DNA from 2 places in the Shewanella sp. MF05956 genome. Region 2 is predicted to be linked to the other one. Evidence: riboswitches for the same ligand, from Rfam matches in the RefSeq annotation. Region 2 holds a riboswitch; the other holds the start of a gene.
What was found. A riboswitch is a leader RNA that binds a small molecule or an ion and turns the genes downstream of it on or off. The one in region 2 is predicted to bind thiamine pyrophosphate.
Positions count from the first base shown of each region.

Region 1 (7,581 bases), on a different contig from region 2:
GTGCTAATTGATAACGCAGTATTGCACCATAACTGTCGTTGTTGGTCATATCCATATACTGATTGGCGAACCCCTGATATGGAATATGTTGATGGGTTAATTTAATGGCAAGTTGTTGGGTATCATCTTGCCATGCTGCAATTAAGGCATGGTTTTGTGCTTGATATAGCGTGTCTAACACGGTGTCGCCATTACCATCGGTATAACTATTGGCGTCTTCAAAAGCGCCTTGGTAGCTAAAACTCAGTGCTTTACTGGCGACGGTGGCATTGACACTGGCTAAGCTGGTATCGCTAACACTTCGATAACCTGCAGACACATTACCGCTATGCCATGTAAGTTGGTCTGTTAAGGAAAACTCTGGGTTAAAACTATTGATTTTAATCACACCGGCAATGTTATCTCCACCGGCACTGACCGGCGACACACCTGCAACCACTTGGGCTGAGGTAATTTGACTTGCTGCCACGTAAGATAGTGGTGGATTCATGTGATTGGCACATGATGAAGTAATGTCATTGCCGTCGATAAGCACTTTAATGCGATCGCCCATCATGCCATTCAAAATCGGTAAGGCTGAAACACCGCCCGCTTGTGAAAACTCAACACCTTGTTTTGTGAGCAAGCGTTCCGCTGAACCTAATAAATCTTTATCACCGTTTTGTTGACCGTGGACTTCAACTCTTTCAATGTCTGAATATGTGTCTTGTGTTGATGGCTGTGCTGCAACAGGTGCAGACAACACTACCATTATGGCGAAAGATATTGATGAGTAAGCAGTGTTAATATTATGATTAGATTTAATGCTTTGTGTTTTTAATGTGGTCAAAATCATCACCGTATTTATTATATTGTAAATTAGGATGAATATATTTCATCGCTATTTTTTGCATTAGAAAATTATAACCTACTAATAAATCTATGGAATGCGACATATTGTCGCATCTAAAATGATGACTTTTCGCAGTGTGAATCAGCTTGTGTGAACTCAGCCGCAGCGTCATGGTTTTGGATATGACTGCTCTGTTTTAGAGTGAATAAAGTGAAATACGTGCGAAATTTAATGCTTGTTTTTTTATTGTAAGCTTGCCTATACTGCGGGACATCTTGTCGGAGTGCCATTATGGCTGAGACCGTTTATTCGGGATCCGTTGAACCTGATCAGGCTAGAACCTGCGAAGGAAACAAGCGTAATAATCGTTTTTATTACGGCATCATGTTGATAATTTAGCGTTTTGGTTGATGGTTTTTTCACAGCCATTTATTCACTTAACCTAAGCCTAAATCGATACAGACAGTGTCATTGTAATGATTGATTATTTATATGCGTCACAATCTTTTTGTGGCCATAGCTTTGCTCAACACCTCTCCTGACAAGCAACTCTACTCTTAAAATGAGGTTGCTAATGTCACATTCAAACCGTCGTCAGACACGAGCGAAAGCTCAACAATTTATCGATACCCTAAAACCATTACAACACCCAAATTCTGAAAAAGTCTATCTGCAAGGCAGCCGTCCCGATCTGCTGGTGGCCATGAGGCAAATCCATCAAGCCAGCACTCGAACGGGTGGCACAGATAAGCATCCTATCACTGAGACAAACCCTGCCATTATGGTTTATGACTGCGCAGGGCCTTATTCCGATCCCCATGCTGATATTGATGTCCGTCGTGGTTTAGCTCCATTACGTCTAGCCTGGATAACAGAGCGTCAAGATACTGAGCAATTAACCCATGCAAGTTCTGGCTTTACTCAGCAACGTTTAGCTGATGATGGTTTAGACCATTTACGATTTGACGGACTTAATGCGCCACGACGGGCCACAGTCGGCAAACGCGTCACGCAAATGCACTACGCTAGGCAAGGGATTATTACCCCAGAAATGGAATACATTGCCATTCGTGAAAATATGGCGCGCGCCGATGTGCATGATAGCGTACTCACACAACACGCTCCCGGTGAAGCGTTTGGGGCGCACATTGGCCAACTGATTACCCCTGAGTTCGTGCGTGATGAAGTGGCAAGAGGCAGAGCAATTATTCCGCTTAATATTAATCATCCAGAAGCTGAACCTATGATCATAGGGCGTAATTTTTTGGTTAAAGTGAATGCCAATATTGGGAATTCAGCCGTAACGTCATCGATTGAAGAAGAAGTAGAGAAGTTAGTGTGGTCAACGCGTTGGGGCGCCGACACTGTAATGGACTTATCCACGGGGCGTTATATTCATGAAACCCGCGAGTGGATCATTCGTAATTCTCCTGTGCCTATTGGTACCGTGCCTATTTATCAAGCGCTTGAGAAGGTTAATGGGGTTGCTGAGGATCTTAATTGGGAAATATTTCGCGACACACTCATAGAGCAAGCTGAGCAGGGAGTTGATTACTTTACCATCCATGCCGGCGTGTTATTACGCTATGTGCCGATGACGGCCAAGCGTCTAACGGGCATTGTCTCTCGTGGTGGTTCCATTATGGCAAAGTGGTGCTTAAGCCATCACAAAGAAAGTTTTTTGTATGAACACTTTGAAGATATTTGCCAAATTTGTGCCCAATACGATGTGTCGTTATCGCTTGGTGATGGTATGCGCCCAGGCTCTATTGCTGATGCCAATGATGAAGCGCAATTTGCTGAGTTAGCCACCCTAGGTGAGTTAGTCAAAATAGCCTGGCAATATGATGTGCAGACCATAATCGAGGGTCCCGGCCATGTGCCGATGCAACTGATTAAAGTCAATATGGAAAAACAGCTTAGTCTGTGCGACGAGGCACCATTTTACACATTAGGCCCACAAACAACGGATATTGCTCCCGGTTACGATCACTTCACATCTGGTATTGGTGCGGCAATGATGGCGTGGTATGGCGTGGCGATGTTGTGTTATGTCACTCCAAAAGAGCATTTAGGTTTACCCAATAAAGACGATGTAAAACAAGGGCTAATTGCTTACAAAATTGCAGCTCATGCCGCGGATGTTGCCAAAGGGCATCCCGGGGCACAAGTGCGTGACAATGCGTTATCTAAGGCGCGCTTTGAGTTTCGTTGGGAAGATCAATATAACCTAGGCTTAGATCCTGACACCGCACGTGCGTATCACGATGAATCCCTACCGCAAGAATCAGCAAAAGTGGCTCACTTTTGCTCTATGTGCGGGCCTAAATTTTGTTCAATGAAAATCACCCAGGAAGTGCGTGATTACGCTAAATCTCTTGAAGATGCTAACACTCATGCCAAAGTGCAACACATTGAATTAACCACGGCGACTGATTATAACACCTTGGCAATGAAGCAAAAATCGGCTGAATTTAAAGCATCGGGTTCGGCTATTTATCATGAAGTCGCTGCTGCAAAGGCTAAAGAAGGGGTGGAGTAATGGCGACAAGTACGCACGCTAAAATCGATAACCTTATGCCAAAACCCATTGTTTGGACCATTGCGGGTTCTGACAGTGGCGGCGGCGCGGGTATACAAGCTGACCTACTGACAATGCACGATCTTCAATGCCATGGTTGCAGCGTGATTAGCAGCATTACTGCGCAAAATAGTGTGAATGTGACTCTCGTTGAAGCCGTTTCTGAGCAGATGTTAATTACGCAGTTAGATACTTTATGGGCTGATTTAACGCCGGTTGCGATTAAAATTGGCTTATTGGCCAATCAACAACAAATCGATATCGTTGCAAAATGGTTATCGCGATTAAGCCGGCTTTGCACATTACCTTTTGTAGTTCTCGACCCTGTGATGGTAGCCAGCAGTGGCGCGCAATTTTGTCAGCAAGCTATCAATTTTACGCCATTTGCTGGCTTAATCAGCTTGCTCACACCAAATCAGCATGAATTGTTTCGTTTAAGCTCGACATTATTATTGGAAAATACCAATCCAAGTAATGCAGATCTCAGTAATAAAAAGCCTAGGCATAGAGATTCTAGTCACACATTAACAAATCAACAAACTTCCGATACCAATACCGATAGCAACACAGATAACGATGAACTGAGCATGATAATGGCGGCTAAATGGCTTGCTAATCATTATCGTTGTCATGTACTAGCTAAAGGTGGCGATGCTGCTTGGCAACAGCAGCTAGCCACAGATGTTTATGTGACACGTAGTGTGGCGGGGGCGAGCCACATTCATGATAATCAAGTGTTTAAACTCACCAGCCCCAGAGTGAATACTAACAATAATCATGGCAGCGGTTGTACGCTGTCATCGGCAGTAGCGTGTTTTGTTGCGCATCAATTTTTGATTCATGACGCGATTGTGTTGGCAAAAGCTTATGTCAATAAAGGTTTAAGTGACAGTTATGCTATTGGCGCAGGGCCTGGCGTATTGGCACGTTCAGGCTGGCCTAACGAATTAAGTGTGATGCCGACCATTACAAACGTTGAGGATAATAGTGCTTATCGTAGCAATAAAGCCTTTCGGCCTGTGGTGACGCCATTAGGTGTTTACCCCGTGCTGGACTCGTTATCACAGTTGCACTCGGTTCTCGAGGCTGGGTGCCGTACCGTGCAGTTTAGAGTTAAATTATCTCAACCTATTACCGAGTTAACGTTACAGGCATTAGAGCAAAATATTATTGATGCAATTACTCTAGGTCGCGATTTTAACGCGCAACTGTTTATCAATGATCACTGGCAATTAGCCATAAAACACCGTGCATTTGGGGTGCATCTTGGCCAGGAAGATTTAGCCAGTGCAAATCTGGAGGCAATAGCTGAGGCAGGTTTAGCCTTAGGTATATCGAGTCATAGCTATTTTGAGGCGTTGTTAGCCCACCAATGTAAACCGTCTTATATCGCATTAGGTCATATTTATCCTACCACAACCAAGCAAATGCCATCAGCGCCTCAAGGGGTGACTAAATTAACGCATTATGTGAATTTGTTGGGCAAACATTATCCCACTGTAGCCATTGGCGGCGTTGATGTTGAGCGTCTTGAGCGACTGGCGAGCAGTAAAGTGGGGGATGTTGCTGTTGTCAGAGCGATAACTCAAGCGAGTCATCCCAGTGAGGCATATCGTTTAATGCATCAACGTTGGCTGCAACTCACTCGAGGCCATCAAGTGCCTAAGGTTATGAGTGCGCTTAAGGAGGCGATATGAAAGCGTTAACGGACAAGCAATATCGACAGTATTCGCGCACCATGTTGCTTAACGACATTGGTGAAACAGGGCTGTTGGCGATTATAAATAGTCAGGTGGCCATTATTGGTTTGGGTGGACTCGGTCAGCTGGTGGTGCAATATCTTGCAGCTGCAGGCGTTAAGCACTTTATGCTAGTCGACCATGATGTGGTGGCGCTCGATAATTTACCAAGACAATTATTATACAGTGAGGCCGATATTGGTCAGCATAAAGTCAGTGTCGCCAAACGCACATTGAGTCGTTTGTACTCAGATGTCTATGTCAATGCGATTACCGATAAGTTAACCGAAACTAACGTTATTGAGTTTACCAAGTACTTAGATACCGACACATTGGTGTTTGATTGCACCGATAATTTAGTTGCTCGTCATGTGATTAATCAGCTTTGTGTTACTCAAGGTTTAACCCTTATTAGCGCGGCGATCAGTGCGTATCAAGGACAATTATTCTGTATCGATTTTGGCGCTAAATTAACGCATGAGAAGCAATATGGTTGTTATCGCTGTTTATACCCTGAAGATATCGACATTAAGCAAACCTGTTCGCAGCAAGGTGTACTTGGGCCAGCGGTCGGGGTTATGGCCAGTATGCAAGCGTTAGTCGGTTTGCAGCATATCTGCAATACCTTCACTCAGTACGGCATTTTACAGCGCTTTGATGCGTTAACGCTACAGTGGCATCAAGCCAAAATGAACCGTGATCTGCAATGTACATTATGCCAACAGCCGCAATTGCAGGAGTACGCAAATGAATGCTAATCAACCATCTCAATCTATCAATGTGATGATCAACGGCGTTGCAGAAACGTTGGAGGGGCACGTGACAATCTCAGAACTGTTGATATTAAAGCAGCTGCCGATTAACGCCATCGCTGTCGTGGTTAATGATGAAGTGCTACCGCGCAGCCGCTGGAACCATGTTATGTGTCAGCATGATGACTCTATTTGTGTGTTTTCTGCTGTGGCAGGAGGGTAACTATGTTAACGATTTCCGGTCATCAATTTACCTCTCGGTTATTTACTGGAACAGGTAAGTTTAGTCATCAAGACATTATGTTAGCCGCAATCGCGCAGTCTCAATCACAGTTGGTGACATTAGCGATGAAACGCATTGATTTACATGCTAACCACGACAACCTGTTAGCGCCATTGCAATCATTAGGGGTGAAATTACTGCCCAACACGGCAGGGGCTCGCAATGCCAAAGAAGCCATTTTTGCGGCGCATTTAGCCTATGAGATGCTCGGCACTAAATGGATAAAATTGGAAATCCATCCCGATCCTAAATATTTGATGCCCGATCCTATTGAAACATTACTAGCAGCAAAGCAGTTATGCGATGACGGTTTTGTGGTGCTGCCTTATGTGCATGCAGACCCTGTGTTGTGTCGACGTCTTGAAGATGTTGGCTGCGCAGCGGTTATGCCATTGGGTAGCCCAATTGGAAGTAATCAAGGGCTGGCAACAGAAACCTTTTTAAACATTATTATTGAGCAGGCACAAGTGCCGGTGATTATTGATGCTGGTATTGGCTCACCTTCTCAAGCATGCCGCGCAATGGAAATGGGCGCCGATGCTGTATTAGTTAACACCGCGATTGCCAGCAGTGCCCAACCTGAAAAAATGGCTCAATGTTTTGCTCAAGCTGTTATCGCGGGTCGACAAGCATACGAAGCGGGACTTGGGCATGTCAATCGTCAAGCTTTAGCGACCAGTCCTCTAACAGGCTTTTTGGGGCTCAATGTATGACATCATTTGTTGATGAATTTGTAACACTCAATGCCGATGCAATGTCACTGAAACTTTATTCAACGACAGCGCAAGATGTTGAGCGAGCACTATTACAGCCCACGGGTAATTTATCGAGTTTAATGGCGCTATTATCACCAGCGGCAATGGCCTATTTAGAACCCATGGCACAACAAGCCGCGGCATTAACGCGACAACGCTTTGGTGCTAACCTTGGTTTGTTTTTACCTTTGTATGTATCGAACTTATGTGCAAATGAATGTGATTATTGCGGCTTTAGCATGAGTAACAAAGTTAAGCGTAAAACATTGAGCCAAGATGAATTAAATCAAGAGATGGCTATTATTAAGCAACGTGGCTTCGATTCAGTATTGTTGGTGTCTGGCGAGCATGAAACCAAAGTCGGTATCGATTATTTTGCAGCCATTTTACCGCAGGTTAAAGCCAAGTTTAGTCACGTGGCTATGGAAGTGCAGCCACTTGAAACGGTTCATTATCAGCGTTTGGCTAAGCTTGGTCTCGATTCAGTCATGGTGTACCAGGAAACGTACCGGCCGCACACCTATGCTCAACATCATACTCGGGGTAAGAAACAAGATTTTAACTATCGATTAGCCACAGCCGACCGAATTGCTAAGGCGGGTATTGATAAAATAGGGTTAGGGGTGCTACTAGGCCTTG
Region 1 is NZ_JCAYNV010000007.1:60,689-68,269, reverse strand. Features, by position in the region: gene AC19MX_RS09320 (TonB-dependent receptor plug domain-containing protein) at 1-835, opposite strand, end outside; TPP riboswitch at 1,102-1,201, shown strand; gene thiC (phosphomethylpyrimidine synthase ThiC) at 1,407-3,374, shown strand; gene thiE (thiamine phosphate synthase) at 3,374-5,110, shown strand; gene AC19MX_RS09305 (HesA/MoeB/ThiF family protein) at 5,107-5,910, shown strand; gene thiS (sulfur carrier protein ThiS) at 5,900-6,127, shown strand; gene AC19MX_RS09295 (thiazole synthase) at 6,130-6,900, shown strand; gene thiH (2-iminoacetate synthase ThiH) at 6,897-7,581, shown strand, end outside.
Region 1: linked by a shared signal. The riboswitch ahead of thiC (phosphomethylpyrimidine synthase ThiC) and the one ahead of AC19MX_RS07995 (TonB-dependent receptor) in region 2 are both predicted to bind thiamine pyrophosphate.

Region 2 (7,581 bases):
GTATCGGGTTGAGAATGACCAGCAACATGCTTTTTGCATGAAAACACCTTCAGTTAATTACATTGATGATGCGGCTTATATTGAACGTTTTATGTTAGAAAGCTGGATTGGTCAGCGTATAAACAGTACTCATGTCGTGAAGGTGGTAGAGCAACATCAACCTAAATCGACATTGTATTACTTAACCGAATTTCTCCCAGGAGTGAGCTTAGCGCAATGGCTCGTTCAGCATAAAACAGCCCCAGTAGAAGATGTGCTAGCGCTGCTAAAACAAATCGAATTAGGCGTAAGGGCATTTCATCGCCGAGAAACGCTACATCAAGATTTAAAGCCGGATAATATTTTTATTACCCGTGATGGCGTGGTGAAAATTATCGATTTTGGCTCTTGTTATATCAAAGGCGTTGCTGAAATTAGCACTCCACTGACACGCGATCATATTTTGGGGACTGTAGATTATACCGCTCCAGAGGTGATATTGGGTTATCAGGCTGATGGACGAGCTGATTTGTTTTCCCTTGCTGTGATTGCTTATGAAATGTTGGCAGGTGAACACCCTTTTAAAGGCAAGCTCAGCAAATGCAATACCAGGCAAGCTTTCTCGCGATTAGAATATGTCAATGTGCACCAACTCAATCCCATGGTGCCCATCTGGATAGACCAGGCCCTAAAAAAAGCCTTAAGCATTGAGCCTAATTTGCGCCAGGCCGACACCTGCGAGCTTATTCATCAATTAACCACCGCCAGTGCTCGTCAACGCCCACATCATTTTGTGCCTCTCATCAACCGTAATCCAGTCAGATTTTGGCAGGCCACCTCCATCGTACTTTTTCTGGCTTTAATCACCAGCTTATTGGTTTAGGCCTAATATGGTTTCTGAGTATAAAAATCGGGCATTAATGAATTCAGTTAACTAAAATAACCTTACGTATAGATAATTAGTTAGCATTAATACTAAAGTGTTATTTTTTTATGGTGATGGCTCTTTTGGCTTATTTTCAACAATGAGGATGATTGGTAATATTCACATGTTGGAATATTACTTGGCAATGAAGTCGTTTAGTCAGTTCACATGGAGTGTTTGAGATGTTTAAAGTCGTAAATTGGATGTTAGTGTCACGATCTCAGTTGCTCATTGACTTACTTGATTGCCGTTGGCCGCAAGAATTTTTAGTTAAATTAACTCCCGCCCAGCCCGGTAATATGGCCAATAAATTGGCTGAAGAAGTTATTTCAGTGGTCTATTTTGACTTATCAACCATCGATATCCAACAAGCTTATCAATTACAACGTCTTATTGAGCGAGAATATAGCTCTATCCATACCGTGTTTATTAACTTCCCTAAACAACTTGATACGCGTTTTCTTATTCACCCTTCGACGACTCTAGGTGTTTTTTACGCTGACACCAGCTTAACGGAAATCAGTTTGGGATTGAGCGACATAATGAAAGGGCGAAGTGTCATGCCGCAGGAGTTATTACATTCGATGATGAATGATGATAACGAAGTGGAAGGCGATCAGTTGACTATCCGCGAACGTGAAGTGCTGCACGCCTTATTGTCAGGCAGTACCAATTTAGATATTGCGAATCAATTATTTGTTAGTGAATCAACGATTAAAACTCACTTATATCGTGCATTTAGAAAGATCGGTGTTTCCTGCAGAGGCCAAGCCATTGCCTGGGCGCAAACTCACATGCATGAGGTGAGGGTATAATCCTTAGCTCAACAGCTTTTGTAAATAGAAATGGGTATCAGTTGATACCCATTTTTGTGTCTGCTTTTTGTGGAGAGTTTAACCTCTATCACTTAAACCATTGTCAGTTAATCCACTGCTAGTTAAACCAAAGTGCGGTTTTACTGGCATCGCTAATGGTTAATGAAATCGTGTCAGCAACAGCTTCTCGCACTGGCAGTTGGCCTTGCATTAATTCATCGCGTCTAAACCAATGTAAATTGAGTTGTTGTCCTACGCTATAGCTTTGCAGTTGCTGCTCAAATTGGGCGTTAACCTGTAAATTATCAGCGGCAATCAGCAAATCTCCGGCGCTGAGTCCCGCTTGATGTGCAGGGCTGTTTTGGCTAACGGTTAATACTTTTAGGCCAAGTGATTCTGGCTTGGTTTTAGCCCCAAAGGCGATTTTATAACCTTTGGCATCCCCGCCACCGAGATCGGTGACACCCTCACTTGCACGCACTGTCATGCTAACGCCGACCTGTTCAAGTAAGCTGCTTAGCGGTATGTCTTGGGTGTTGTCTAAATAAGCAAAAATATCATCACACGAGCGGTTAAGCAGTTTTTCAACAATCTGTTGATGGCTCATGTTATTGGTGCCGATTTGCGGCAATCCATATTGTTGCCATAACGTGCGCATCACATCATCAAGGCTGTGCTTGCCCTGGGTTTCTATGCGGATGGTTAGGTCTAAATACAACGCAAATAGTGCGCCTTTGGTGTAATAACTCACAATGGCGTTAGCAGCATTTTCATCTTGCTTGTAAAACTTGGTCCATGCGTTGAAGCTTGATTGCTTAAGGGTTTGCTTAAAGCGTCCTTCGCCGCGATACACTCGCGTCATGATTTGGCTAAGTAAGGTTAAATAGCCTTTTTCATCAATGCACTTAGACTTAAAAGTAATTAAATCATCGTAATATGACGTAATCCCTTCGTATGCCCATAATTGCTCTGTGTACGACTCTTGCGATAAATCAAATGGGGTAAATTCGGCAGGTTTAATGCGTTTTACGTTCCATGAATGGAAGTATTCGTGGCTGCAAAGTGACAAATAGGTCCGATAGCCTTTATCAACCGGCGCATCGAGTGACAAAGGTAGGTCATTGCGCGAACACATTAAGGCGGTTGAGGCTTTATGTTCGAGTCCGCCAAAGCCGTTATCTAATACTGTGGTCATAAACACATAACGTTCAAACGGTGCAGGCGTGCCAAATAAGTTAATTTGATATTCGCAAATGGCGGTTAAATCCTTAGCCAGGCGAGCCATATTGGCGCGGTGTTTACCACTTAATACGATATCGTGTGGCACTCCAGCAGCATAAAAGGTTTCGATGCTCAGCTCGCCCATTTCAACGGGATGATCGATTAAGTCATCGTAGTTTGGTGCGTTAAAATCACCAAAACCAAATTGTTCGCCAGCGGTTCTGTTCATGCTGGTGGCCAAAGTCCAGTGGCTTAATTCGGCTAATGCGGGCTTGGCTATGGTAACCTGGTGCGGGTGTGACTCAAGCTCTTTGGCGGCTAAAAACACGCTACTGCCATTAAAGAAACCGTGGTTTGTATCAAGGTGGGCGGTACGTACCGATAAATCCCAGGCGTAAATTTGATAGCATAATATGATGTCGCTATCCTGGTTATTTACCTGCCAGGTTTGCTTATCTAACTGGGTGACGGTTAATGCTTGTTGATTTTCTGTGGCGTCAATTTCGATAATGTTTTTAGCAAAATCACGGATCATGTAACTGCCAGGTAACCAGGCCGGTAAGTAAAAAACTTGTGACGGTGAGGCTTGGCTGACGGTGAGAGTGACTTCAAATAAGTGCGCTTTAGGATCGATCGCACGGATATGATAATGCATAAAGAATTCCAAATAGTAGAAGCATTGCAATCAAAAGGATTGAGCTATAATCGACAATGCTGCCAAAAATGACTCGGTTAAGCAAACGAATCCCATTTTCTGTAAAAGATAACTGATTTATTGAGTTTTTTCTGGAGTCAGAGATCAAAGACTTGTTACTATCATCATTAGCAAAATGCTGTCATTCATTAAGGATCCTAAAATGGCCGAAGAAACCATATTCAGTAAAATTATTCGTCGTGAAATTCCAGCCGATATTTTATATCAAGATGAACTCGTCACTGCATTTCGTGATATCGCTCCGCAAGCGCCCACTCACATACTTATTATTCCTAACCATTTAATTGCCACGGCCAATGATGTCAAAGCATCAGATGAAAAAGCCTTAGGCCGAATGATGACCGTAGCGGCTAAATTAGCCGATGAAGCAGGCATTGCAGAAGATGGCTATCGTTTGATTATGAATTGTAATAAACATGGTGGCCAAGAGGTATACCATATTCATATGCATCTTTTAGGCGGTAAGCCATTAGGTCCAATGCTGAGCCGCGACTAATGAAAATTAACAGTGATTTTTTCCCATTAACTGAAGTGGCCACTCGTTTTGTTAACCAACTGGCTCAGTGTCGTCGCTTAGGGTTAAGTGTTAAAGAAGCCAGTGAGCATCACGTATTAATTGAGTTGCCATATAGCCAAGACATTATTGGTTATCCAGACACGGGTGTGATCCATGGTGGGGTAATTACCACCCTCATCGACACCGCTTGCGGCACCGCAGTGGTGTGCGCCATTTTAAAAAAATATCAATCGCTTGAGTTGTCACCAACATTAGATTTACGGGTCGATTACATGAAGCCTGCTGAGCCGCATAAACCGGTTTATGCCTTTGCAGAGTGTTACCGTTTATCGTCAAGTGTGGCCTTTACTCGCGCGATTGCCTATCAAGAAAGTATTGATGAACCGATTGCCCATGCAGTTGGTTCATTTATGCGTATTAGCCCAGAAATGGTTGGCGAAGAGTTTCGTCAGGCGTTAATGGGAAACTTGCCGGAGAGTCAGCATGACTGAGCAAACAACCCAGGTGGCATCAAGTGAGTTGGATGTTCAAGATGTGGTAAAGCGTGCCATTGAGTTAAATGACTACAGTTATTTGCTTGAAAAAGTGCCGTACTCACAATTTATTGGTATGTCTGTAGCCCGTTTTGGCGACGAAATGGTATTTAGATTACCCGCAAAAGATGACAATATCGGCAATCCCATTCTACCGGCTATTCACGGAGGGGTGATTGCAGGCTTTATGGAAATGTCGGCCATTGTGCAATTAATGGTGTTTATGCAGGCCAAAAAGGTGCCTAAAATTGTCGACTTTTCAATTGACTATTTACGCGCAGGTTTACATCAAGACACCTTTGCAGAATGTAAAATTACCCGTCAAGGGCGCCGCGTGGCCAATGTGAGTATCAATTGTTGGCAAACTAACCGTAAACAATTGATCGCCACAGCCAGAGCGCATTTTTTATTAGATTAATAACCCAAACCGCCAGTAACATTTAAGGAAAAGATTATGAAACTCGCATCGATTATCGTACTCACATCAACGTTGTTACTTGGCGCTTGTGCTCACAACACCGCGGGTATTGCCCTTGACTCTAATGGGCAAGTTCGCGTTGATAGCAGCTCTTTTGCCAGTGATGTCAATGTTACTGATATTGCGTCAATTATGGTGGGCGACTTAGTTAAAGCCTCGGCGTTAATTCAGAGTAAATCGAGTTATGACCAACGCGTGCAATACAAATTTACCTGGTTTGATGCCAACGGTTATACCATTGAAAATGAAGCAACAAGTTGGAAGTCGGTAAAATTACATGGCATGCAACAACTGCAAGTCAGTGCAGTCGCACCTAATACTCAAGTCAGTCATTTTGAGATATACGTGCGCGAAACCTACTCTGATTAACGCTTTAAATTCGTATTTTGTACACGCTGTTTACCGCTTGTTTGATACGACAAAGGCACTAGCATAATGTCGACATTGGCAAAGTGCTTTTTGTGTTATCAAATTGTATGACGGATCGTGTAATCAGATTTTAGATAGTTTATACTCGTGGCCGCCAAGGGGTGTTCAGCAATACTGAACTGAGATGTCGTTAAGACGAACCCTTAGAACCTGATCCGGCTTATACCGGCGTAGGAATGGGCCACACTATCTTTAAGTGCACCTCTTATTCGCTACTCTTGCCGGATCTCAAAATCACTATTTGAGGTCCTATGTTCACGAAAAAATCTACCGGGTTAACCCACACCCCAATTGCCTTAGCGGTTATCGCAGCACTAAGCTCGCCGATTGTTTTAGCCAAAACGGCTGATGTTGAGCGCGTAACTCCCGAATATGAAAAAATGGAAGTCATTGTTGTTAATGCTGATTTTAGTAATATCAGCCTTGATAAAATGCCATCGAGCGTGACCGTTATCGATGCTCAGCAACTTAAAGACGAAGGTGCGCAGCATTTTGAAGATGTGCTGAATTCCATTGCTAACTTTAACTGGTCTGGTGGTAGCTCTCGTCCTAAATACTTCCAAATCCGCGGTGTCGGCGAGCAAGAGCAATACCAGGGCGCGCCAAACTCATCAGTTGGCTTTGTGGTCGATGATATTGATTTATCAGGACTTGGCATGGTGTCGAGCATGTATGACATGCAACAGGTTGAAGTGCTGCGTGGACCGCAAGGGACACAATACGGTGCCAATGCCTTAGCGGGATTAATTTATCTAAAAAGTAATGATCCTACCGATTCATTTGAGCATGGCGCAAAAGTCAGCGTTGGCGATGATGATTTACGCACGTTTTCTGGCTTTAGTTCTGGGCCATTAAATGACTCAGGTAAATTGTTGTATCGGGTATCGGTTGAACAACATACTCAAAATGGTTACCGAAATAATCTGTACCTAAATAGTGACGACAGCAATCAACGTGACGAGCTCAGTGCCCGCGCTAAATTACGCTGGTATGCCACAGACGATTTACAAATTGATTTGACCTTATTACATGCCAATTTCGATAACGGTTATGATGCCTGGACACTAGACAACAACACCACTAATACCTTAACCGATCAACCGGGTATTGATGCGCAAGAAACAACAGGTGCTGGGCTTAAGTTTATTTATACCGGTGCCACAGCATTTGACTTCACCTCACTCACCTCGATAGCGCAAACCGACCACCACCACGCATATGATGGTGACTGGGCAAACCCTGACTACTGGGCCAGCAAGCAATGTACTTTGTATGATGATGACTACAACGTCACAGGCAGCGAGCCATGTGAGTACGATTATACCTGGGATAAAGAAGGCGACCGCCAAACGCTTACCCAGGAGTTTCGTTTATCATCAAAAGATGCAGGGCGGATTTTTGCAGGTTCTACTGATTGGTTAGTGGGTGTATATGCCATGAACCTCAATGAAGATAATGACTTATATTCAGAGTACAACACCTGGCCAGATGAAGTGTTACAGTCGAGCTACGAAGCCACAAATTATGCTGTGTTTGCTCAATTAGACAGTCATTTAGGCAATGATTATTTGTTGTCTACCGGTTTGCGTTTTGAGCAAAGAGACAGTGAATACCGCGACAGTAATAATGATAATTTTGAACCGTCAGAAAACATGTGGGGCGGTCATATCGCCTTATCAAAAGCCATTAATAGCAATCATAATGCCTATGCACGCATTGCGCGAGGCTATAAAGCGGGTGGCTTTAATATGACGTTGCCAACAGAGTTAGCCAACAAAAAAGAGTTTGATACCGAGATTTTATATAACTACGAAATCGGCATGAAATCGACTTGGTTAGACGGCAAGGTTGACTCGACATTGGCAATATTCTTCATGGATCGTGAAGATCAACAAGTGTCAGCCTCTTTACAAGACCCAGATAATCCACAACGATTTGTATTATTTACTGAAAATGCCGGTAGCTCACA
Region 2 is NZ_JCAYNV010000006.1:7,097-14,677, reverse strand. Features, by position in the region: gene AC19MX_RS08030 (bifunctional protein-serine/threonine kinase/phosphatase) at 1-862, shown strand, start outside; gene AC19MX_RS08025 (LuxR C-terminal-related transcriptional regulator) at 1,087-1,719, shown strand; gene AC19MX_RS08020 (M61 family metallopeptidase) at 1,838-3,595, opposite strand; gene hinT (purine nucleoside phosphoramidase) at 3,798-4,151, shown strand; gene AC19MX_RS08010 (PaaI family thioesterase) at 4,151-4,663, shown strand; gene AC19MX_RS08005 (PaaI family thioesterase) at 4,656-5,123, shown strand; gene AC19MX_RS08000 (YcfL family putative periplasmic lipoprotein) at 5,160-5,552, shown strand; TPP riboswitch at 5,700-5,806, shown strand; gene AC19MX_RS07995 (TonB-dependent receptor) at 5,864-7,581, shown strand, end outside.